DNA from 3 places in the Streptomyces sp. NPDC005878 genome. Region 3 is predicted to be linked to each of the others. Evidence: riboswitches for the same ligand, from Rfam matches in the RefSeq annotation. Region 3 holds a riboswitch; each other region holds the start of a gene.
What was found. A riboswitch is a leader RNA that binds a small molecule or an ion and turns the genes downstream of it on or off. The one in region 3 is predicted to bind cobalamin.
Positions count from the first base shown of each region.

Region 1: it holds a riboswitch for cobalamin, as region 3 does, so the genes downstream of both, ABZ404_RS37820 (CbtB-domain containing protein) here and ABZ404_RS33400 (cobalamin biosynthesis protein) in region 3, are expected to answer to the same signal.
Region 2: it holds a riboswitch for cobalamin, as region 3 does, so the genes downstream of both, ABZ404_RS06605 (ribonucleoside-diphosphate reductase subunit alpha) here and ABZ404_RS33400 (cobalamin biosynthesis protein) in region 3, are expected to answer to the same signal.

Region 1 is NZ_JBEXWK010000046.1:8,342-16,042, forward strand. Features, by position in the region: gene ABZ404_RS37785 (HNH endonuclease family protein) at 155-808, shown strand; gene ABZ404_RS37790 (DoxX family protein) at 1,147-1,629, shown strand; gene ABZ404_RS37795 (VTT domain-containing protein) at 1,781-2,422, shown strand; gene ABZ404_RS37800 (DUF2277 domain-containing protein) at 2,406-2,636, opposite strand; gene ABZ404_RS37805 (RNA-binding S4 domain-containing protein) at 2,704-3,147, shown strand; gene ABZ404_RS37810 (hypothetical protein) at 3,284-3,568, shown strand; gene ABZ404_RS37815 (CbtA family protein) at 3,680-4,498, opposite strand; gene ABZ404_RS37820 (CbtB-domain containing protein) at 4,516-4,737, opposite strand; cobalamin riboswitch at 4,771-4,906, opposite strand; gene ABZ404_RS37825 (histidine phosphatase family protein) at 4,995-5,558, shown strand; tRNA gene ABZ404_RS37830 (tRNA-Val) at 5,629-5,700, opposite strand; gene ABZ404_RS37835 (hypothetical protein) at 5,902-7,296, shown strand; gene ABZ404_RS37840 (DUF4383 domain-containing protein) at 7,385-7,701, shown strand, end outside.
Region 2 is NZ_JBEXWK010000003.1:66,177-73,877, reverse strand. Features, by position in the region: gene ABZ404_RS06630 (sugar ABC transporter permease) at 1-917, opposite strand, end outside; gene ABZ404_RS06625 (extracellular solute-binding protein) at 999-2,282, opposite strand; gene ABZ404_RS06620 (GntR family transcriptional regulator) at 2,566-3,330, shown strand; gene ABZ404_RS06615 (DUF3311 domain-containing protein) at 3,461-3,715, shown strand; gene mctP (monocarboxylate uptake permease MctP) at 3,712-5,343, shown strand; cobalamin riboswitch at 5,577-5,717, shown strand; gene ABZ404_RS06605 (ribonucleoside-diphosphate reductase subunit alpha) at 5,847-7,701, shown strand, end outside.
Region 3 is NZ_JBEXWK010000033.1:72,663-80,363, forward strand. Features, by position in the region: gene ABZ404_RS33375 (hypothetical protein) at 1-703, opposite strand, end outside; gene ABZ404_RS33380 (hypothetical protein) at 1,026-2,150, opposite strand; gene ABZ404_RS33385 (class II aldolase/adducin family protein) at 2,226-2,885, opposite strand; gene ABZ404_RS33390 (inorganic phosphate transporter) at 3,107-4,366, shown strand; gene ABZ404_RS33395 (hypothetical protein) at 4,395-4,619, shown strand; cobalamin riboswitch at 4,729-4,871, shown strand; gene ABZ404_RS33400 (cobalamin biosynthesis protein) at 4,979-5,908, shown strand; gene ABZ404_RS33405 (cobyric acid synthase) at 5,905-7,437, shown strand; gene cobN (cobaltochelatase subunit CobN) at 7,434-7,701, shown strand, end outside.

The DNA.
Region 1 (7,701 bases), on a different contig from region 3:
AGGAGGACGGGAAGCGCCGCAGCCCTTGATGTGACGTGCCCATGTCGTCACTCTGTTACCTGGCGCCCACCTGGCCGAAACCCGGTGCCGCCACGATGACCGGGCCGCGCACCCCCGCGCCCGGCCAAGGTCCCCCCACATCAAGGGAGTTCGCATGTCAGGTGTCTACGCGCGTCACGCCGCCAGGATCTCCGCGCTCACCGCCTCCGCCGCCCTGCTCGCCACCGCGGGCCTGCTCGCCGCCCCCGGCGCCCAGGCCGCACCCCCCGCCCCGGTCAGCGCCGCGACCGCGCGCGGCTATCTCGCCGCCATGCCCGCCACCGCCGAGGGCTCGTCGGACGGCTACAGCCGCTCCAAGTTCCCGCACTGGATCACCCAGTCCGGCACCTGCAACACCCGCGAGGTCGTCCTCAAGCGCGACGGCAGCAACGTCACCACGGACTCCAGCTGCGCGGCGACCGGCGGCAGTTGGTACTCCGAATACGACGGCGCCACCTGGACGGCCGCCGCCGACCTCGACATCGACCACGTCGTCCCGCTCGCCGAGGCCTGGCGCTCGGGCGCGAGCTCCTGGACGACCGCGCAGCGCCAGGGCTTCGCCAACGACCTGACCCGGCCGCAGCTGATCGCCGTCACCGACAACGTCAACCAGGCGAAGGGCGACAAGGACCCGGCCGAGTGGCTTCCCTCGCGCACGGCGTACCGCTGCACGTACGCCCGGATGTGGGTGGACGTGAAGCACTACTACAACCTGACCGTCGACTCCGCCGAGAAGTCCGCGCTCCAGTCCGTGCTCAACGGCTGCTGACAGCCCGGCGGCCCGGACAGCCCGCGGCCCGGACCAGCGGACCTCCGCACCGGACCTCCCGCACCGCACCTCCTCCCCCGCCCTCCCCGGCGCCCGTCACGGCGCCGGGGAGGGCGGCGGCATATGCAGACCCCGCGCCGCCACCGGGCCACCCCCCGTGACCCCGCGGCCCGGCGTGTTTGCCACATGTCCCGTAGGGCCCCCGTAAAGATGAATTCCAGCCAACATCAACCGGAATTGAGTCATCTACTTAAACTTGAACTTGCAAGCACTAGTCAGGTCTACCTAACCTGATGGCTCCACGGCCCCGTCCCCCACACCGAAGGAGCCCGTCCCCCATGGCTTCCCCCACCCTCGTCGCCGCGCTGCCCGTCGAGCGCGCCAAGCCCTACGTCCTGGGTCTCTTCCGCATCGTCACCGGCTTCCTCTTCGCCTGCCACGGCGCCGCCTCGCTCTTCGGGTGGTTCGGCGGCGCGGCCGGGACCGGCGGCACCGTCGCGACCGGTGCCTGGCCCAACTGGTACGCGGCCGTCATCCAGCTCGTCGGCGGCGTGCTGATCATGGCCGGATTCCTCACCCGCCCGGCCGCCTTCCTCTCCTCGGGCTCCATGGCGTACGCCTACTTCGACGTCCACCAGTCCAGCGCGCTGCTCCCGCTCCAGAACGGCGGCGAGGCGTCCGCCATGTACGCCTGGGCCTTCCTGCTGCTCGTCTTCACCGGCCCCGGCGCGCTCGCCCTCGACGGGCTGCGCCGCGGCCGCGCCACCGCAGGCGCGCCGAACGCCACCGCCACCGCGGCCCCCGCGGGCACCGCCCGCTGACGCACCGGCACCCGCGCGGCCGTCCCTCGGCCCGCCGGTCGCTTCCCACCCCCGAACGGAATCCCCACGCGCCCCAGGCGTACGCTGTACGGCTGTACAGCGACCCGGCCGCGGACAGCGGCAGCGGGACGCATTCCGTTCGGGGGTCGTGGTGCTGGAGAGTGTGGGGTTGCTGACCGGCAGCCCATGGATTTATGCCGTGGTGACTGTCTCCGTCCTCCTCGACGTGTTCCTCCCCGTCCTGCCCAGCGGGGTCCTGGTGATCACCGCCGCGACCTCGGCGGCGGCCGGGTCGACCACCGCCGCGGGGGCCCCGCACGCCATACGCGACGTCCCCGACCTGCTGCTCCTCGCCGCCTGCGCCGCCGCGGCCTCCGTGCTCGGCGACCTCGTCGCGTACCGCCTCGCCTGGCGCGGCGGGGCGCGGCTGGACCGCGCCATCGCCCGCTCCCGCCGGCTGACCCGCGCACAGGAACGTCTCGGCGCCGCCCTGAGCCGGGGCGGCGGCGCACTCGTCGTCATCGCCCGGTTCGCCCCGGCGGGCCGGTCCGTCGTGTCGCTCGGCGCGGGCGCGGCGCACCGCACCCCCAAGGAGTTCCTGCCGTGGTCCGCCCTCGCCGGGGTGGCCTGGGCCGGATACAGCGTCGGGCTCGGCTACTTCGGCGGACGCTGGCTCGGCGCGACCTGGCTGGGCACGGGCATCTCCGTCCTCGCCCTGTTCGCCGCGGGCTCCCTCGCCGCCTACGTCATGCGCCGCCCCGCGCCCGCGGGCGCGCCTACGCCGGCGTCCTGACCGGCACTCCCCGGATCTCCAGGCCCTCCAGCAGCTCAGCCGTGGCCCGCGCTATCTCGTCCACCGCCCGGTCGAAGACCTCCTGGTTGTGGGCGGCCGGCGCCCGGAAGCCGGACACCTTGCGCACGTACTGGAGAGCCGCCGCGCGGATCTCGTCATCGGTGGCCTCCTCGGGGAGGGCCGGCGGCCTGAGTGTCTTGATGCTTCTGCACATGCCTCAAGTGTGACGGGTACCACTGACAACGGTCTCGGTGGACGACCGCCTCGGTAGAGTCGGAGGCATGGCGGCAGCAGACGAGGCGAAGGCAGAGCGGGCCGGGGCGCCGGGCACACCGGCGGTGGCGCCGGCACCGGTGGGGCCCACCCAGCCCGTGCGCATCGACAGCTGGATCTGGTCGGTCCGGCTCACCAAGACGCGTTCGCAGGCGGCGACGGCCTGCCGGGCCGGGCACGTCCAGCTCAACGGCGAGCGCGTCAAGCCCGCGCACACCGTGAAGCCGGGCGACGAGGTGCGGCTGCGCCTCGACGGGCGGGAGCGGATCGTCGTGGTCGCCAAGGTCATCCGCAAGCGGGTGGGCGCGGCCGTCGCGGCCGAGACCTACGTCGACAACAGCCCGCCGCCGCCCGCCCGCGCGGACGTGCTGGCCGCGGGCGTCCGCGACCGGGGCATGGGCCGCCCGACCAAGCGGGACCGCCGGGAGATGGAGCGGCTGCGGGGGCTGTAGGGGTCCGTGGAGTTCACAGGGGTCCGCGGGGCGCCGGCTCGTACATAACGCGCAGGCCAACTCCCGCCGCCGCGGAGTAGCTTGGAGGGCGCCGGGGGCCAGGGGAGCCCCCGATCCGTCCCCAGAGGAACACGCCATGATCCTGTTGCTTCTCGTCCTGGCGCTGGTCCTGTACGGCTTCGGCTTCAGTCCCGGCGGCGTGGTGGTCTGCGTCGCCGTGGTGGCCGTACTCTTCAGCGCCCGGCGCCGTGGCCGCTCCACGGCACCGTCCGGCGGCTCGTCCGGAGCCGGTGGAGCCGGCCGCGGCACCGACACGGACTACCGGACCTATCGCGCCCGCCGGGACCAGATGGCCCGGTGGGAGCGGCGTTACCGCAGAGAGCGGCACATCCGTCTGTTCTCCGCGCGCCGCCCCGACTGACCGAGCGCCACCGGGCGCCGCCGCCCAGCGCGGCGGGCGGCCGGGCACGATCCACGCGCGCGAGGGCCCCGGACCGATGACGGTCCGGGGCCCTCGTCCATGCGGCGCCGGTCAGTGGGCGGGCGCGGCCTTGCCGTCGACGCCCTGGACGCTTGGGACGCCCTGGACGCTTGCGGCGGTTTCGGCCGGTGTGCCCGTGCCCCCGCGTTCGGCCCGGGCGGGCCCGGGCACCAGGAGCCGTTCGGCGAGGTGGCCGAAGACCAGTCCGAAGCCGGTCCACAAGGTGGCCTGGATGGCGAGCGCGGCCAGGCGGAACTTCCACAGCAGCATCGCCGGGAAGTCCTTGGGCACCTCGTTGACGGCGGGCAGGAACGCGTACGCGAGCCCCACGGCGGCCAGGAAGGCGGCCGAGGCGGCGACGGTGGCGTTCCAGTTGCCCAGGCGCGGCGCGAGCCGTCTGCCGAGGAGTACGGCGGCGACGGCGAGCAGCACGCTCAGCGCGATCATCAGGAAGTACAGGGCGGTGCGTTTGCCGATGGTGTCGGGGTCGCCGACGGACGGCGGGTTCGCCGGGTACTTCAGGAACGGGACGACGTAGACGGTCAGGAGGGCCCCGAGCGAGACGAACGCCGCCGTGGCGCGCGGACCGAACCGGCCGATACGGCCGAGCGCGACGCAGAACGCGAGCGCGGCGATACCGCCGATGGCCACGCCGAACACGAGCACACCGGTGGCGAGGCCGCCGGTGGCCTGGAGGGTGCGGCTGAACACCTCTTCGCCGTGCTCGTGGGCGTGCGCCTCCTCGAAGTCGATCGCCGCGTCCACCCGGGGCTCACCCAGGAGGTACGCCACGACGAGCGCCAGGGCGCCCGCCGCGAGTCCGGCGATCATGCCCCGCACCAGCAGGGCTCTGACGGACAGGGAGTTCACGTGTGGTTCCCCTGGTCTCAGTGGCAGGGGAAGCCGAGCAGGTGGCGTCCGTCGTGCAGCCACTCGTGGACGTTCTCGCCGGAGAAGACGCTGGTGGCGCCCTGCTCGGAGCCGACGAAGTAGAGCAGCACCAGCATCAGGATGCCGAAGAAGAGGGCCCAGGGAGCGATGGCCTTGAGCGAGATGGGGGTGATGGCCGGCGTTGCTTCGGCGCTGGGCGCAGGGGCGGAGAGAGCCACGGCAGAACCTCCTGGGGAACACGCGTCCCGGTCATTGGTGCCTTTGTCGACGGTGGTGGGTCTGACTTCCCCGTCCCCGCCCCCTGTTGGGGGCCGGCCGGGTTCACAGTGGCGCGACCGTGCCGGAATCTCACCGGGCTTCCTTCACACCGTCTTTATGTCGACGAGACCGTACCGCGTGGCGGACCGCGCCGCTACGGCGCGCGGGGGCGCGGCCCCCGCGCCGCGTGCGTGAACGGCCGTGCTCTGCTTGTCCCATGACCGTACGCGTGATGTTGATCTCACCCCCGGCCGACCGCTACGCGCGCGAGGCGAGAGTCGGCGACGACGCGGCCTGCCCGGACGAGGACGCCCTGCGCCGGGTCAAGGACGCGGTGGCGGCCCTGCCGGTGCCGGCCCGCCGGCTGAAACCGCCCTCCTCCCGCTACGCGTTGGCGGACGGCCTGCCCACCGGCGACGAACCGGCCCTGGCCGACTGGGACCTGGGCACCTGGCGGGGGCGGCGCCTCGACGAGCTGAGCGCCGAGGAGCCGACGGGGGTACGGGCCTGGCTCACCGATCCCGCGGCGGCGCCGCACGGCGGGGAGAGCCTGCTCGCGCTGGTCGCGCGCGTGGGCGCGTGGCTGGACACGCTGCCCGCGGCGGGCGGGCGCGTCCTCGCGGTCGCCTCCCCCGCGGTGGTCCGCGCGGCCGTCACCCACGCCCTGGCCCTGCCCCCCGCCTCGTTCTGGCGGCTGGACGTGGCCCCGCTGACCCTGACCGAACTCTCGGGCCGCTCGGGCCGCTGGAACCTGCGGTGCGGGCGCCCGGCGGGCGGCTGAGAGCCGGTCCTCGGGGCGCCGGGCACGCCGAAGGCCCCCGCCGTGGTCGGCGGGGGCCTTCGGTTCCGGGTGGGCATGGACGGTTTCGAACCGCCGACATCTGCTTTGTAAGAGCAGCGCTCTACCCCTGAGCTACACGCCCGTGGCATCCGTGGATGAGGGAACAGCGTACATGGCCCCCCGGGCGGGGCCGCAAACCCGTTCGCGGCGGCGGGGCGGGCGGGTGGTGGTGGCGGTGGTGGGAGGGGGCCGCTGCGGGCGGGTGCGAACTAATCGGCCGGTGTGTTCGTCCTTACCTGGTGGGAGAATGAACCGGCAGGCGGACACGGCACGGGAGAGGGATGTGACGGCGACACACGCGCGGCCGTACAGCAGAGCGGGTGCCATCGTCCCCGGTGCCGGAGCGGGAGCCCGGCGGACCCTCGCGGACGCGCTCGCGCTCGTCGCGCTGCCGCTGGTGCTCGGGGCGGCGCTGCTGCCCGGGGCCTTCGCCGGCGGCGGGACGCGGCGGTGGTTCGGTGGGCGCGGGGAGAGCGTCCGGGCGGACGCGCAGGCGGCCAAGGACGCGGCGGCCGCCGCCTTCTACGAACTGGACACCGCCCAGCGCGACCTGCGGATCTCCATCGAGACGATCACCGCCGTGGACAGTTCGCCGCGCGCCCGCAAGGCCGTGGACGACTTCGCGGCGCTCGGCCGGCGGATCGACGAGGTGAGCAACGACTACATCACCGCCGTCGACGCGCACGACCTGGACCGTGACGACCTGGACGCCTCGGTGGCCGCCCGGGCCCGGGGCGAGCTGACGAAGGCCAAGGACGACCTCGTCCGGGTCAAGGGCGAGCTCGACCGGTTCGAGCAGAGCCTGGGGCCGCTGCTCTCCACCGCCGAGACGCAGCTGGCCCGCCTCGCGCCGGCCGTGGAGCGGGCGCGACAGGCGCTCCTCGCCGCGAGCACCGCTCTCGATTCGGTGCGGGCGTCCGGACTGCGAGCGGACGATCTCGCCGCCCGGCTCGCCGCGCTCGGCCCCGAGCTGACCCGGCTCAACCAGGGCGCCGGACAGCACGGCGTGCCCGAGACCCTGGAGCGGGCCGACCGGGTGCTGAGGGAGGCCGAGGGCGTGCGCGCCGAGGCCGACCGGCTGCCCGAGCGGGCCGCGGAGATCGACCGCCGGCTGGTCTCGCTGCGCACCCGCGCGCAGGCGCTGACCACCCGCGCCGGGACCGTCGAGCCGGTCCTCAGCGAGCTGCGCCGCCGCTTCTCGGCCGCCTGCTGGCAGGACCTCCAGCAGGTCCCCGACCAGGCGCTGGTGAACGTCGCGCAGGCCGAGGAGAAGCTGAAGGAGGCCGCCGCCGCGCGCGCCGAGCAGCGCTGGGCCGACGCCACCTCCCGGCTCAGCACGGTCAGGGCGCTCCTGAACGCCACGGACGAGGCGGTCTCGGCCGCCGGGGACCGGCTGCGGCGGCTCGACGCCGTGGCGAAGGACCCGCAGCAGGAGATCGAGCGGACGCGGTTCGCGATCCGGGACGCGCAGCGCCTGGCGATGGCGGGCCGCTCCACCCCCGACCCGCGGCACGCCGCCCCGCTGGACGGGGCCGTGGCGCGCCTGGAGCGCGCGATCGCCACGCTGGAAGGCCGCCACCCCGACTACTGGCACTTCCTCACCGAGACCGAGGAGGTCCGCCGCGCGGCCGCGGGCGTGGTGGCCCTGATCCGCGAGGAGCGGGGGCACGGGGCCTGAGCGCCGTCACGGGGCGTCACCGGAGGAGTTGTCGCCCCCGCGTCACGGGCGGATCCTTGGGGGTACGGACGAGACGAGGAGGCCGCCCATGGCCACCCAGCCGCTTCACCACCTGCGCCACCCGCGGCGCGCGCCCCACGTGTCCCTCGACGAGCACCTGCCGGTCGACCACCGGCTGAGCCGGGTGTACCGGTTCGGCGCCGGGCTCATGGGGCTCTTCCTGCTCGTCTTCGGCATCCTGGGCCTCACCCACAACATCGGCTTCTTCGACACCGGCGGCAAGGAGGTCGCGGGGCTGAGCACCAACGGCACGCTCAGCGTGATCTCGATCGTCGTGGGGGCGCTGCTGCTGTACGGCATGGTCAAGGGCGGCAACGTGGCCTCCTGGATGAACATGTCGCTCGG
Region 2 (7,701 bases), on a different contig from region 3:
GCGATCGCCGAGCCCTGCGAGTAGTCGTTGACCACGAACGCCTTGTCGTACGAGTACGTGGTGAGCAACTGGAACTCCGGCTCGGGGTGGTTGCCGCGCATCACGAAGACCTGCGGGAACACCCCCATGTCCCAGATGACCGACAGGGTCGCCAGCATCACGATGATGGGCTTGAGGATCGGCAGCGTGACGTGCCGGAACACGCCCCAGGAGCCCGCGCCGTCCAGCCGGGCGGCCTCCTCCAGCTCCTTGGGGACCTGGGTGAGGCCCGCGCTGAGGGTGATGACCACGAACGGCACCGCCCCCCAGACCACGAGCAGCATGATCACGGCGAGGCCCTGGGTGCCGCTGGCGAACCAGTTGTGGCCGATCATGTCGACCCCGGGCACCTGGCTGAGCAGCCAGTTCAGTACGCCGAAGTCACTGTCGAACATCCACTTGAAGATGGTGATGGCGACGACGATCGGCATGCCCCAGCTCGCCACCAGGGCGATGTTGACCAGGGTCTTGACCCAGCCGGAGACCCGCTGGAGCAGCAGGGCGATCAGCATGCCCAGCACCATGGTCAGGACGACCGCGGTGAAGGCGAACAGCACGGTCCGCACGACGACGGTCCAGAACTCGCTGTCGCCGAGGACCTTGGTGAAGTTGTCGAAGCCGACCGACTCCGGGTCCTTGAAGCCCCACAGCTGCGGCTGGCCGAACTTCTGGAACGACAGGGTGACCAGGCGTACCAGCGGATAGCCGAGGACCAGGGCGAGGGCCAGGAGGCACGGGGCGAGCAGCGCCCAGGGCACCGCCGCCTGTCCCGCTCCGCGTCTGCTGACCGGCCTCTTCGGCTTTCCGGGTCCCCCACCCGGTAGTGGGTCGCGCCGCGCCGGCGGCACCTTGGCGGTGGTTGTCTCTGCGGCACTCATCGCGCGCTCCTAGCGGTCCCTCTTTCGGCACTGGCCGGGCGAGGGCCCCGTCGCTCTTCCGACGGGGCCCTCGCCCACAGGTCACTTGGTGTTGATGACCTTGTCGATCGCGGCGTCCGCGTCCTTCGCGGCCTGCTCGACCGACTTCTTGCCGGTACCGATGGCCTGGAGCATGTCCTGGAGGACCTTGGCCTTCTCGACCTGGCCCCAGCCCGGCGCCATGGGCACGAACCAGCTGGACTCGGCCGCGGTGGCCGGGACGGCCGTCTTCGGGTCCGACTTCAGCGGGGCGAGGGCCGTCTTGTTGTTGGGCAGGTTCTGCTTGGCGATCAGGCCCTTCTGGCCCTGGGTGCCGGTGAACGCGTTGATCCACTCGGCGGCGAGCGCCTGCGCCTTGGACTTGACCGGGACCGCGAGGTCGGAGCCGCCGAGGAAGACCGGCATGGCCTTGCCGGACGGGCCGGGCATCACGAAGGACTCCAGCTTGTCGGCGAGCTTGCCGACCTTGTCGTTCTCGGGGAGCGCGGCGCTGCCGCCCTCCCACGCGGCGCTGAAGATCAGCGCGGACTTGCCCTGGCCGTAGACGATCGGGCGGTCGGCCTCGTCCTTCGTCTTGTCGCCGTGCATGTACTTGCCGAGGATGTTCTTGTACTCGTTCAGGCCCTTGAGGGACTCCGGCGAGGACAGGTTCGCCTTGAACTGGCCGCCGTCCTCCTTGGCGATGGAGCCGCCGGCGTCGTACACGTACGACATGGCCGCGTACCAGTCGCGGCTCGGCTGGTACCAGGCGCTGAACTTGTCGCCCTTCTTCGCCTGGATCTTGTCCAGGTCGGCGGTCAGCTCGGTGTACGTCTTCGGGGCGGCGGTGACGCCGGCCTCGGTGGCGATGTCCTTGCGCCAGGTGGCGGTGCGGCCACCGGCGTAGTAGGGGACGCCGTAGGTCTTGCCGTCGTAGGTGACCGAGGCCTTGAGGCCGTCGAGCCAGGCCGAGGAGTTGTCGAACTTCGACGGGTCGATCTCCGCGAAGGCGCCCTTGACCGAGTAGGCGAGCATCTCGGTGTTGCCCATCTCGACCACGTCGGGGGCCTTGTCGGTGGCGAGCACGGCGTCGAGCTTGGCGTTCTTGTCCGGCCAGCCGTAGTACTCGTGGTTGATCTTCAGACCGGGGTGCTTGGCCACGATCGCGTCGTCGGCCGCCTTGACCAGGTCGGGCCAGTTCTTCTGCGCGTCGACCGTCAGCCAGACCGTCAGCGACTTGGCGTCGCCGCCCTTGGCGCCGTCGTCCTTCTTGTCGTCGTCGCCGCACGCCGCGATGCTGACCAACATGCCCGCGACGCCGATCGCCGCGATGAGCTTGCGCTTCACGCCACCCTCCTCAGGGATGCTGCAACCCCCCGCCCACCGCGAAGCCATACGACGTGTACTGCCTGTGGGGCTGGGACCTGGTCTTTAATGGTTTAGACCAGTACCCGGAGCTTGGCCTAGACCTTTAGGGGTGTCAAGGGTGTATAAGAAGGGCTGTCGCGTCCGTTATCGGACCGACACCTGAGGGAGGGCGACGACCCGTGACCGGTCCGTGCCACCATGTGAGCCGCGACAGACGGAGGAGCCGGTGACGGCAGCAGCGCAGCACTCGGGAAGGCGGGCCATGGCCACCGACGGGAGCGGTACGGAGACAGAGGCGGGCCCCGGCGCCCGGACCGCTCGCGTGCCCAAGTACTACCGCCTCAAGCGGCACCTGCTCGACATGACGGAGACCCTGCCGCCGGGGACCCCGGTGCCGCCCGAGCGCACCCTGGCCGCCGAGTTCGACACCTCCCGCACCACCGTGCGCCAGGCCCTCCAGGAGCTGGTGGTCGAGGGGCGCCTGGAGCGCATCCAGGGCAAGGGGACGTTCGTCGCCAAGCCCAAGGTCTCCCAGGCCCTGCAACTGACGTCGTACACGGAGGACATGCGCGCCCAGGGCCTGGAGCCCACCTCGCAGCTCCTGGACATCGGCTATGTGACGGCCGACGACACGCTCGCCGGGCTGCTCGACATCGCCGCGGGCGGCAGGGTGCTGCGCATCGAGCGGCTGCGGCTGGCGAGCGGCGAGCCGATGGCGATCGAGACCACGCACCTGTCGGCCAAGCGCTTCCCCGCGCTGCGCCGCTCGCTCGTCAAGTACACCTCTCTCTACACCGCCCTCAACGAGGTGTACGGGGTGCGGCTCGCCGAGGCCGAGGAGACCATCGAGACGTCGCTGGCCACCCCCCGCGAGGCCGGACTGCTCGGCACGGACGTGGGCCTGCCGATGCTGATGCTCTCCCGGCACTCCCTGGACGGCGACGGCGAGCCGGTGGAGTGGGTGCGCTCGGTCTACCGCGGCGACCGCTACAAGTTCGTGGCGAGGCTGAAGCGGCCGACGGACTGAGGCGGCCGACGGGCTGAACCGGTCGCCGGATGACGTCCGGTATCCGGTACAGGGCTTCCATGGCGGGATTCCGTCCCCTAGATTTCGTGCGCATTGCATCAGGTGAGCACAGCGAGGGGACGGAGCCACCATGCCGGAAACAACGCAAACGCCGAGAGCGGTGATCACGCCGGTGCGCGTGGTCATCGCGCTCTGCCTGATCGCGCCCTTCGTGGCGATGCTGTGGGTCGGTTCGTACGCGAAGGCCGACCCGGCCCTGGCCGGGATCCCCTTCTTCTACTGGTACCAGATGCTGTGGGTGGTCATCTCGACCGCGCTCACGATGCTCGCGTACAAGCTGTGGCAGCGCGACCAGCACGGCCGCAAGGCGGGTGAGGGCAAGTGACGCTCGCAGCCAAGGACGGGGTGAACGGCGTCGCGCTCGGCGTCTTCATCTTCTTCTTCCTCGCCGTCACGGTCGTCGGCTTCATGGCCGCCCGCTGGCGCCGCGCCGAGAACGAGCACAGCCTCGACGAATGGGGCCTGGGCGGCCGCTCCTTCGGGACCTGGGTCACCTGGTTCCTGCTCGGCGGCGACCTCTACACGGCGTACACCTTCGTCGCGGTCCCGGCGGCCGTGTACGCGGCGGGCGCGGCCGGGTTCTTCGCGGTGCCGTACACGATCCTCGTCTATCCGCTGATCTTCACCTTCCTGCCGCGGCTCTGGTCGGTCTCGCACAAGCACGGCTACGTGACGACCTCGGACTTCGTCCGCGGCCGGTTCGGCTCCAAGGGCCTCTCGCTCGCGGTCGCGGTCACCGGCATCCTCGCCACGATGCCGTACATCGCGCTCCAGCTCGTCGGCATCCAGGCGGTGCTCGACGTGATGGGCATCGGCGGCTCGGGCAACTGGTTCGTCAAGGACCTGCCGCTGCTGATCGCGTTCGCGGTGCTCGCCGCGTACACCTACTCCTCGGGGCTGCGCGCCCCCGCGCTGATCGCGTTCGTGAAGGACACGCTGATCTACATCGTCATCCTGGTGGCGATCATCTACATCCCGATCAAGCTCGGCGGCTTCGACGACATCTTCGCGGCGGCCCGGCACAAGTTCGAGACGCCCAACGCGGCCGGCAAGCCCACCGGCGCGCTGGTGCCCGGCGACGCGGGCCAGTGGACCTACGCCACGCTCGCCCTCGGCTCGGCGCTCGCGCTGTTCATGTACCCGCACTCCATCACGGCGACCCTCTCCTCGCGCAGCCGCGAGGTCATCCGCCGCAACACCACGATCCTGCCGCTGTACTCGCTGATGCTGGGCCTGCTCGCGCTGCTCGGCTTCATGGCGATCGCCGCCGGGGTCAAGGTCAAGAACGGCCAGCTGGCCATCCCGCAGCTCTTCGAGGACATGTTCCCGGACTGGTTCGCGGGCGTGGCCTTCGCGGCGATCGGCATCGGTGCGCTCGTCCCCGCGGCCATCATGTCGATCGCGGCCGCGAACCTGTTCACCCGCAACATCTACCGGGACTTCATCAAGCCGGACGCCACGCCCAAGCAGGAGGCGCAGGTCTCCAAGATCGTCTCGCTCCTGGTGAAGGTGGGCGCGCTGGTCTTCGTCCTGACCATGGACAAGACGGTCGCGATCAACTTCCAGCTGCTCGGCGGCATCTGGATCCTCCAGACCTTCCCCGCCCTGGTGGGCGGTCTGTTCACGCGCTGGTTCCACCGCTGGGCGCTGCTCGCGGGCTGGGCGGCCGGCATGGCGTACGGCACGCTCGCCGCGTACGGGGTCGCCTCCCCCACCCAGAAGCACTTCGGCGGCAGCTCCAAGAACATCCCCGGCATCGGTGAGATCGGCTACATCGGCCTCACCGCGTTCGTCTTCAACGTCGCCGTCACCGTCGTCCTCACGCTCGTCCTGCGGGCCGTGAAGGCCCCCGACGGGGTCGACGAGACATCCCCGCGGGACTACACGGCGGACGCGGGCGACCCGGGCGTGGAGGTCGAACTGCCCCCGGCGACGGCGGGCTCGGCGCACTGAGCCGACCACCGTGGGACGGGCCGCCGGGGAAGCCCGGCGGCCCGTTTTCGTGGCTCCGGGAAATGCCCCGGGGAATGCCCACGACCGCCTCGCGGTTCCGGCCTACGGCATCCGCAGCCCCCTCGGGGGCGCGGGGAACCGCGTGACAGGCCCCCACCGGCCCGCGGTGAAGCAACTACCCAGCACACACACTCCGGTACGGATGCGACACAACATGTGGGGGCGCCACGACCGCCCGGCACAAGATGTATGCTCGTGCTCGCTGTCGCCGCAGGGGAATCCGGTGCAAATCCGGAACTGTCCCGCAACGGTGTACTCGTACGCGTTTGCGTACTTGTTCAGTCCGAGGACCTGCCGAACAGCCCGCCCTGACCGTCCGGTCCGGGCGCCGAGACGTCCGGGCCTCGCGGAATGGGCAGTGGACGCGGCGTACCCCCGAGGGGGTGTGTCCGTGTGCCCGCGCACTTCCCCGAGGCCCCGTGCCGAGCGAGGAGTGCCCCCACGTGACCATCGCCCCTGCGGATCCCGCTTCAGCGATCGCCGAGGAGTCGGTCGATGCCCCCGGGACCGCCCTGCTGCGGACCCTGACCGACCTCACCGCCGACCTGCCGGACACCGACCCCGGCCGTGTCGCCGCCGCCGCGCTGCGCGGCCGCAACGCGCGCTCGGACGAGGCGGAGCTGCGTGGGCTCGCCACCGAGGCCGCCGCGGGTCTGATCTCCGAGGACCCGGCGTACTCCCGCCTCGCCGCCCGGCTGCTGACGCTCACGATCGCCGAGGAGGCCGCGGGCCAGGGCTCGGTCTCGTTCTCCGAGTCGGTCGAGGTCGGCCACCGCGAGGGGCTGATCGCGGACCGCACCGCCGACTTCGTGCGGCTGCACGCGGCCCGGCTCGACGCGCTGGTCCAGGCCTCCCTCGCGGACGGCGCCGACGACCGCTTCGGCTACTTCGGCCTGCGCACGCTCTACTCGCGCTACCTGCTGCGCCATCCGATCACCCGCCAGGTCATCGAGACCCCGCAGTACTTCATGCTCCGGGTCGCGGCGGGCCTGGCCGAGGACGACTCGGTGCGCGCGCTGGACGAGGTCGCCTCGCTGTACCGGCTGATGAGCCGGCTCGACTACCTGCCGTCCTCCCCCACGCTCTTCAACTCCGGCACCCGCCACCCGCAGATGTCCAGCTGCTACCTGCTGGACTCCCCGCTGGACGAGCTGGACTCGATCTACGACCGTTACCACCAGGTGGCGCGGCTCTCCAAGCACGCCGGCGGCATCGGCCTGTCGTACTCCCGCATCCGCTCGCGCGGCTCGCTCATCCGGGGCACCAACGGCCACTCCAACGGCATCGTGCCGTTCCTGAAGACGCTGGACGCCTCGGTGGCGGCGGTCAACCAGGGCGGCCGGCGCAAGGGCGCGGCGGCGGTCTACCTGGAGACCTGGCACTCCGACATCGAGGAGTTCCTGGAGCTGCGCGACAACACCGGTGAGGACGCCCGGCGCACGCACAACCTGAACCTGGCGCACTGGATCCCGGACGAGTTCATGCGCCGGGTGGACGCGGACGGCACCTGGTCGCTGTTCTCCCCCGCCGACGTGCCCGAGCTGGTCGACCTGTGGGGCGAGGAGTTCGACGCCGCCTACCGCAGGGCCGAGGCCGCGGGTCTGGCCCAGAAGACGATGCCGGCGCGGGACCTGTACGGCCGGATGATGCGCACCCTTGCGCAGACCGGCAACGGCTGGATGACCTTCAAGGACGCCTCCAACCGCACCGCCAACCAGACGGCGGAGCCCGGCCACACGGTCCACTCCTCCAACCTCTGCACCGAGATCCTGGAGGTCACCGACGACGGCGAGACGGCCGTCTGCAACCTCGGCTCGGTCAACCTCGGCGCCTTCGTGCTGGCTTCCGGCGAGATCGACTGGGAGCGGCTGGACGAGACCGTCCGCACCGCCGTGACCTTCCTCGACCGCGTCGTCGACATCAACTTCTACCCGACCGAGCAGGCCGGCCGCTCCAACGCCAAGTGGCGTCCGGTGGGCCTGGGCGCGATGGGCCTCCAGGACGTCTTCTTCAAGCTGCGCCTGCCCTTCGACTCCCCCGAGGCCAAGGCCCTGTCGACGAAGCTCGCCGAGCGGATCATGCTCACGGCGTACGAGGCGTCCTGCGACCTCGCCGAGCGCTCGGGCCCGCTGCCGGCCTGGGAGAAGACCCGGACGGCCCGCGGTGTGCTGCACCCCGACCACTACGACGTCGAGCTGAACTGGCCGGAGCGCTGGGCGGCGCTGCGCGAGCGGATCGCCGCGGTGGGCATGCGCAACTCGCTGCTCCTCGCGATCGCCCCGACCGCGACCATCGCCT
Region 3 (7,701 bases):
CCCAGTTGCCGAGCGGGGTGAGGGTGGCCGAGCCCTCGCCGAGGGTGAGCGCGCCGACGGCGGCGAGCCCGGCGAGGGCCCAGTCGAGGAGGAGGGAGAGGAAGGCGAGGGAGGCGGGGCGGTCCCCGCCGGTGGCGTCCGCGCCGGTGGCGTCGGGCACCTCGCAGCGCTCGTCGCGCAGTTCGGCGACGCGCTGGCCGAGCAGGTCGAGCAGGGCCGGTACGAGGACGGGACCGGCCGAGAGCTGGAGGAGGGAGAGCACCTGGGGGACGGCTTCGACGACCTCGGCCACGGCGGCGGGCGCGATGGCGGCCGGGGCGGGGTGGACGATCGACCAGGCGTCGAAGAGGGCGACCCAGCCGCGCAGCACGGCGGCGTCGTCGCGGTCCCAGGCGCGCAGCCGCCAGCCGGGGCGGGCGGTGCCGCCGTGCAGCTCGACGAGTCCGGCGAGCCGGGCGCGGTCCCAGCCGGCCCGCACCTGGGCGGGTGTCAGGCCCAGGGTGACGGAGGCCTGTTCGGCGGCGGCGGCGGAGAGGGTGCCGGTCGGGGCGGGGCGCGGCGCGGTGCCCCGGGCACGCTCGGCGTCGGCCCAGCGGGCGACGCGTACGGCGTCGGCGAGCACCGCTCTGGCCTGGCGGGCCAGTTCGGCGGGGGCCGGGGTGCCCTCGGGCGGCCGGGACGCCCGGGAGCGGCGGTCGCTCACGGCGCGGCGGGCGCTGGCGAGGGGCCGGGCGTCCTTCGCGTGCGGTGTGCGGACAAGCCGCAGTCTGGAGTCTCGCGGCAACTTCTCATCAGGCTTCCGGGACGTCACGGATGCAGTCTTCCCGTTGACGGCCGGAAAGCCCAAACGGAATGGCGGGCACCTGCCTTTCGCACGGGCCCGGGGCGGCGCGGCACGCGGCGGCGGGCCCCGGGGAGGGCGCCTCGCGGTGGCGGCCGAAAGCCGAAGCGGAACAGGCGCCCCGATCGCCGGGGCGCCGCCGGGCGGGCACGCGCGCGCCCCGGGTGGGCACCGGCGCCACGGGTCACATGAGCGGGGTCAGGAAGCGCCGCAGGGCCTCCTCGTACCGGTCCGGGTCGGCGTTCCACATCGCGGCGTGCGGGGCGTCCGGCACTGTGTGAAGGGTCACCAGATCGGGTCGGCGGGCGGCCAGTTCGCGGGTGAGGGGCCAGGAGGCCAGGGTGTCGCCGGGGCCGTGGAAGACCAGGGTCGGCACGCTCAGGGCGGCCGGGTCGGACACCCCGCGCAGCCGGCCGCCGTGCGGGCCGGTGCGGCCCTGCGCGGCCCGGACGGCGAGCGGCAGCAGCGCGCCCGGGGCGCCGTGCGCGACGGCGAGGGCGCGTACGGTGCCCTCCCAGTCGAGCACCGGCGAGTCCAGGACGAGCCCCCGGATCCGCTCGCGCATCCCGGAGTTCGCGGCGGCGAGCAGGGCCATGGTGGCGCCGGTGGACCAGCCGTGCAGGATGACGTGCCGGGCGCCGGAGCGTACGGCGTAGCGGATCGCGGCGTCGAGGTCGCGCCACTCCGCGTCGCCGAGGTGGCCGAGGCCGTCCGGGGGGCGGGGGGCGCCCGCGTCGCCCCGGTAGGCGAGGTCGAGCACCGGCAGCCGGTGGCGGTGCAGGAACCCCAGGACGTTGAGCGGGTGCTCCCGGGTGGTGCCCAGGCCGTGCACGGTGATCACCCAGGTGTCGCGGGCGCCCGGCACCAGCCAGGCGGGCAGCACACCGAGCTCCGCGGGGATCTCGACGTCCTCGTGGCGCAGCCCCAGCGCCCCGGCCGGGGTGCCGTGGTGGACCTGCGGGGTGAGCCGGACCCGGTCCCCGGGCTGCGGGCTGCCCCGGGTGACCCGCTCCAGGCGGCGCACCACGGTGTCCGCGGCGTGCGGCACGTCGACGACCTCGCCGACCACCGCGTGGACGCCGGGGCCCTCGATGCCGTACACACCGGGGCGCAGCGAGGCCAGGCAGCGGGTCAGGGCGATCCGTCCGGGCGCCGTGGCGTGCACGGTGAGCTCGGGGTCGGCGGGCAGCGGGCGGCCCGGCGGCACCTTGAGGGCCGCGTCGCTCGCGTACCGTCCGGCGGCCACCGCTGCCGCGCCGACGCCGATGAGTGTGGTGACGGCCGCTGCCGTCGCTGTAGCCGGGCGCACCGTTCCAGTGTCGGCAGTAAGCGGCGCCACGGCCAGTGGGCGGGGCCCACCGGGACACGTGTGGCGTACGGGACGTCAGCGCTGTCCGTACCCCCGGAACTGCTCGGCGGCCCGGTCGAGGTCCTCGGCCGAGAGCAGGGAGGGGGTGCGGCCGGGCACGGAGGAGGCGGCGAGCCAGAGCCGGCACATCCATTCCAGCTGGGCGGTGCGGTCGTACGCCTGGGAAAGGGTGGCTCCGCAGGTGACCGTTCCATGGTTCTGCAGGAGGCAGCCGGTGCGGCCGTCGAGGGCGCCGAGCATGTTCGCGGCGAGCTCCTCGGTCCCGTACAGCGCGTAGGGCGCGACCCGGACCGGTCCGCCGAGCTCGGCGGTCATGTAGTGGACCGGCGGGAGCTCGGTGACCAGGGTGGAGACGGCCGTGGCGTGGACGGCGTGGGTGTGGACGACGGCCCGGGCGTCGGTGTGCCGGTGGACGGCCAGGTGCAGGGGGAGCTCGCTGGTGGGCCGCAGGGTCCCGGCGACCTGCCGGCCGGTGAGGTCGACGGCGACGGTGTCACCGGGCCCGAGCCGCTCGTACGGCACCCCGCTGGGGGTGACGAGCACCAGGTCCCCGACGCGTACGGAGACGTTGCCCGAGGTCCCCACGACCAGGCCCTCCTCGGCGGTGCGGCGCGCGGTCGCGGTCAGCTCGGCCCAGGCCTCGGCGGTCTCGGCGGCGTCGATCGGCTCTCCCATGGGGGTGATCCTCGCAGGGCCCGTGCCGGGGCGGGAGAGTGAACGGAATCCTGCCCCCCTGGGACCTACGGCCGATATGCCCGTTCCGTACGGAACTGCGTGTCCCAAATCCCGGCCAAGAAGCGCCGGGATACACCGTGCGGTCCGGCTCAGTTCACCTTCCGTTCATTCAGGTTGCTTACGTTCGTCCAGCCACTGACGTCGAACGATTGCCTGGGTAAATGGAACACATCACGCTGCTGCTCGCCATTGTGGTCGTGACAGCTCTAGTGTTCGATTTCACGAACGGTTTCCATGACACCGCCAACGCGATGGCCACGACCATCTCGACCGGCGCCCTGAAGCCCAAAGCCGCGGTCGCCATGTCGGCCGCGCTCAACCTGGTCGGCGCGTTCCTGTCGGTGGAGGTCGCCAAGACGATCTCCGGCGGGATCATCAACGAGAAGGGCCTCCGAACAGAGGTCATCTTCGCGGCGCTCGTCGGCGCCATCCTGTGGAATCTGGTGACCTGGCTGCTCGGACTGCCGTCCAGCTCCTCCCACGCCCTGTTCGGCGGTCTGATCGGCGCGGCCGTGATGTCGGCCGGCTGGTCCTCGGTCAACGGCTCGACCGTCGTCACCAAGGTGCTCCTGCCCGCCGTCGCCGCCCCGATCGTCGCGGGCGTCGCCTCGATGCTGGCCACCCGGCTGACGTACCGGATCAACCGGAACGCCGACCCGGCGGCCGAGAAGGCCACCGCCAAGGGCTACCGGGCCGGACAGATCGCCTCCGCCGGCCTCGTCTCGCTCGCCCACGGCACCAACGACGCGCAGAAGACCATGGGCATCATCACCCTCGCCCTGGTCACCGGCGGCGTGCTGCACCCGGGCGCCAACCCCCCGCTGTGGGTCATCGTCTCGGCCGGCATGGCCATCGCCATGGGCACCTACCTCGGCGGCTGGCGCATCATCCGCACCATGGGCAAGGGCCTGACCGAGCTGGCTCCGCCGCAGGGCTTCGCCGCCCAGTCCGGTGCCGCGACCGTCATCCTGGCCTCCTCGCACCTCGGCTTCTCGCTCTCCACCACCCAGGTCTGCTCCGGCTCCGTCATGGGCGCCGGCCTCGGCCGCAAGGGCGGAGTGGTCCGCTGGTCCACCGCGACCCGGATGTTCATCGCCTGGGGCCTGACCCTGCCCGCCGCGGGCCTGGTCGGCGCCGGCGCCGAGTTCCTCGCCGGACGGGGCACCTGGGGCATCGTCCTCGTGGCGGTCCTGCTGGTCGGGGGCTCCGGCTTCATCTGGAAGCTGTCGCGCCGCCAGCCGGTCGACCACAACGACGTCACCCACGTCCCGGCCGCCGTTCCGGCCGAGCCCGCCGGTGTCGTCACGACCGCGATGGCCGCGGTCACCCCGCCGCCCACCGCCGCCGCCGTGGCCGTCGACCTGACGGCCACCATCCCGGCGCCCGCCCCCGCCGACCCGGCCCGCCCGGCCGTCGTCTGACCCGGCCGCGCTCCCCGAAGGAATCGTCATGCACATCGACTGGGCAGCTCTCGGCACCGTTTTCGGTGTCAGCCTCATCGTCACCGTCGGCCTGGTGGGCCTGTTCACCGTCGGCATCGTCGGCCTCAGCAAGCAGCAGTCGGCGGCGGCCGGCAAGGGCAACGTCGCTGTGGCCCGCACCACCGCCTACCTCTGCTTCGCGCTCTGCGCGGCGGCCGTCGCGTACGGCATCAACCTGATCGTCGCCAAGTAGGCCGACGACCGGCGCCGCACCCTCCACAACCGCCCTCCGGCCCTGCCGGGGGGCGGTTTCCTGTGTGCCTGCGCACACTCTCCCGTCGCAGGTCAGCAGCGAGTTGACGGGCGTTCCCGGGCATGGTGGACTGCCCGAGCCATTTACGGCGGCAGAAGAGGAAGCCGGTGCGAATCCGGCGCGGTCCCGCCACTGTCATCGGGGAATCATCCCCGTGAGCCAGGAACTCTCACCGCCGGTCGACGTCGTACCAGGGCGCGGACACCCTGAGTGAGGACATACCGCCATGCGCGCCTGCCTGTTGCCGGCACCCCCCGGACGTACCGGAGTTCCCCGCGGCGTTGCGGCGGGCTGACCCCATGCGTGCCGATCGCACTTTCGCGTACGGCGCCACCGCCGGTCTCCTCGGTGACCTCCTCCTCGGCGACCCCCGCCGCGGACACCCGGTCGCCGCGTTCGGCCGTGCCGCGGCCGCCGTGGAGCGCGCGCTGTGGCGCGACCACCGTGGCTGGGGCGCGCTGCACACCGCCGTGTGCGCCGGAGGTGCCGCGGGCGCCGCGCTGCTCGCCACCCGTGCCGTACGCCGCAGTCCCGCCGCCTCCGTCGCGCTGACCGCCGCCGCCACCTGGACGGTGGTGGGCGGCACTTCGCTGGGCCGGGAGGCCCGCGCGATCGCCGCGACCCTCCAGGCGGGGGACGTCGAGGCGGCCCGCGCGCGGCTGCCCCATCTGTGCGGCCGCGACCCGCAGTCGCTGGACGCGCCCGGCATCGCGCGCGCGGTCGTCGAGTCCGTCGCCGAGAACACCTCCGACGCCGTGGTGGGCGCGCTGGTGTGGGGGGCGCTCGCGGGCGTGCCCGGCCTGGTGGCGTTCCGCGCGGTCAACACCCTGGACGCGATGGTCGGCCACCGCTCGCCGCGCCATCTGCGGTACGGGTGGGCCTCGGCGCGCCTGGACGACGTGGCGGGCTGGCCGGGCGCCCGGCTCACGGCCGCGCTCGCGGTCGTGGCGGGAGGCGCGCCGCGCGCCGCCACGCGCGCGTGGCGGTCGGACGCGGCCAAGCACCCGAGCCCCAACGCCGGGCCCGTGGAGGCGTCGTTCGCGGGGGCGCTCGGCGTACGGCTCGGCGGCACCCTCGCGTACGGCGGCCGTGTCGAGCACCGGCCGGTGCTGAACGGGGACGGCCGGGCGGTGGAAGTGGCGGACATCGAGCGGGCGGTGCGGCTGTCGCGCCGGGTGGGCTGGCTGGCGCTGGGTGTGGCGATCGCGGTGAGGAAGGTACGGACATGAGCGGCGGACTGCTGGTCGCGGGCACCACGTCGGACGCGGGGAAGAGCGTCGTCACCGCCGGGATCTGCCGGTGGCTGGTGCGCCGGGGTGTGAAGGTCGCGCCCTTCAAGGGACAGAACATGTCCCTCAACTCCTTCGTGACGCGCGAGGGCGCGGAGATCGGGCGCGCGCAGGCGATGCAGGCGCAGGCGGCGCGCGTGGAGCCGTCCGCGCTGATGAACCCGGTGCTGCTCAAGCCGGGGAGCGACCGTTCGAGCCAGGTCGTGCTGATGGGCAAGCCGGTGGGCGAGTTGAGCGCCCGCGGCTACCACGGCGGGCGCCAGGAGGCGCTTCTGGGCACGGTCGTGGACTGCCTGGAGCGGCTGCGGGGCACGTATGACGCCGTGATCTGCGAGGGGGCGGGCAGCCCGGCCGAGATCAACCTGCGGCGCACCGACATCGTCAACATGGGCATCGCGCGCGCCGCGAGGCTGCCGGTGGTGGTGGTCGGCGACATCGACCGGGGCGGGGTGTTCGCCTCGTTCTTCGGTACGACGGCGCTGCTGAGCCGCGAGGACCAGGCGCTGGTCGCCGGATACATCGTCAACAAGTTCCGGGGCGACGTCTCGCTGCTCGAACCCGGTATCGACATGCTGCGCGGCCTCACCGGGCGCCCCACGTACGGGATCCTGCCGTTCGCGCACGGGCTCGGCATCGACGAGGAGGACGGCCTGAGAGTGTCCCTCCGGGGCGCCGTGCGCGAGTCCGTGGTGGCGCCGCCGGTCGGCGAGGACGTGCTGCGGATCGCGGTGTGCGCGGTGCCGCTGATGTCCAACTTCACGGACGTGGACGCGCTCGCCGCCGAGCCGGGCGTGATCGTACGGTTCGTGGACCGGCCCGAGGAGCTGGCCGACGCGGATCTGGTCGTGGTGCCGGGAACCCGGGGCACGGTCCGGGCGTTGGAGTGGCTGAGGGAACGGGGGCTGGCGCGGGAGCTGGCGCGCAGGGCGGCCGAGGGGCGTCCGGTGCTGGGGATCTGCGGCGGCTACCAGCTGCTCGGCGAACACATCGAGGACGACGTCGAGTCACGGGCGGGTTCCGTGACGGGTCTCGGACTGCTGCCCGTGCGGGTGCGGTTCGCGGCCGAGAAGACCCTCGCCCGGCCGGCCGGCGAGGCGCTGGGCGAGCGCGTGGAGGGATACGAGATCCACCACGGCGTCGCCGAGGTGCTGGGCGGGGATCGGTTCATCTCTGATGACGATGGACACAGCTTGGACGGATGCCGGGTCGGTGCGGTCTGGGGGACGCACTGGCACGGATCACTGGAGAGCGACGGTTTCAGACGGCGGTTCCTGGAGCGGGTCGCGAGCGCCGCCGGTCGGCGTTTCGTGCCCGCCCCCGACACGTCGTTCGGGGTGCTGCGCGAGGAGCAGCTGGACCGCCTCGGCGACCTCATCGAAGAACACGCGGACACGGACGCGCTCCTGCGGCTGATCGAGCAGGGCGCGCCCGCAGGACTTCCCTTCATCGCACCTGGAGCACCCGCATGAGCACTGTGCTGTTGTTGTCGACCGCCGACACGGATCTGCTGGCGGCCCGGGCCTCCGGGGCGCCCTTCCGGATCGGCAACCCCACCCGTATCGACGTGGCGGAGGAGCTGCCCGCGCTGATCGAGGGCGCGTCGGTGGCCGTCGTGCGCCTGCTGGGCGGCAAGCGCGCCTGGGAGGACGGTCTGGCCGCGCTGAAGGCGTCCGGCATCCCCACGGTGCTGCTGGGCGGCGAGTCCGTGCCGGACGCGGAGCTGATGGCCGAGT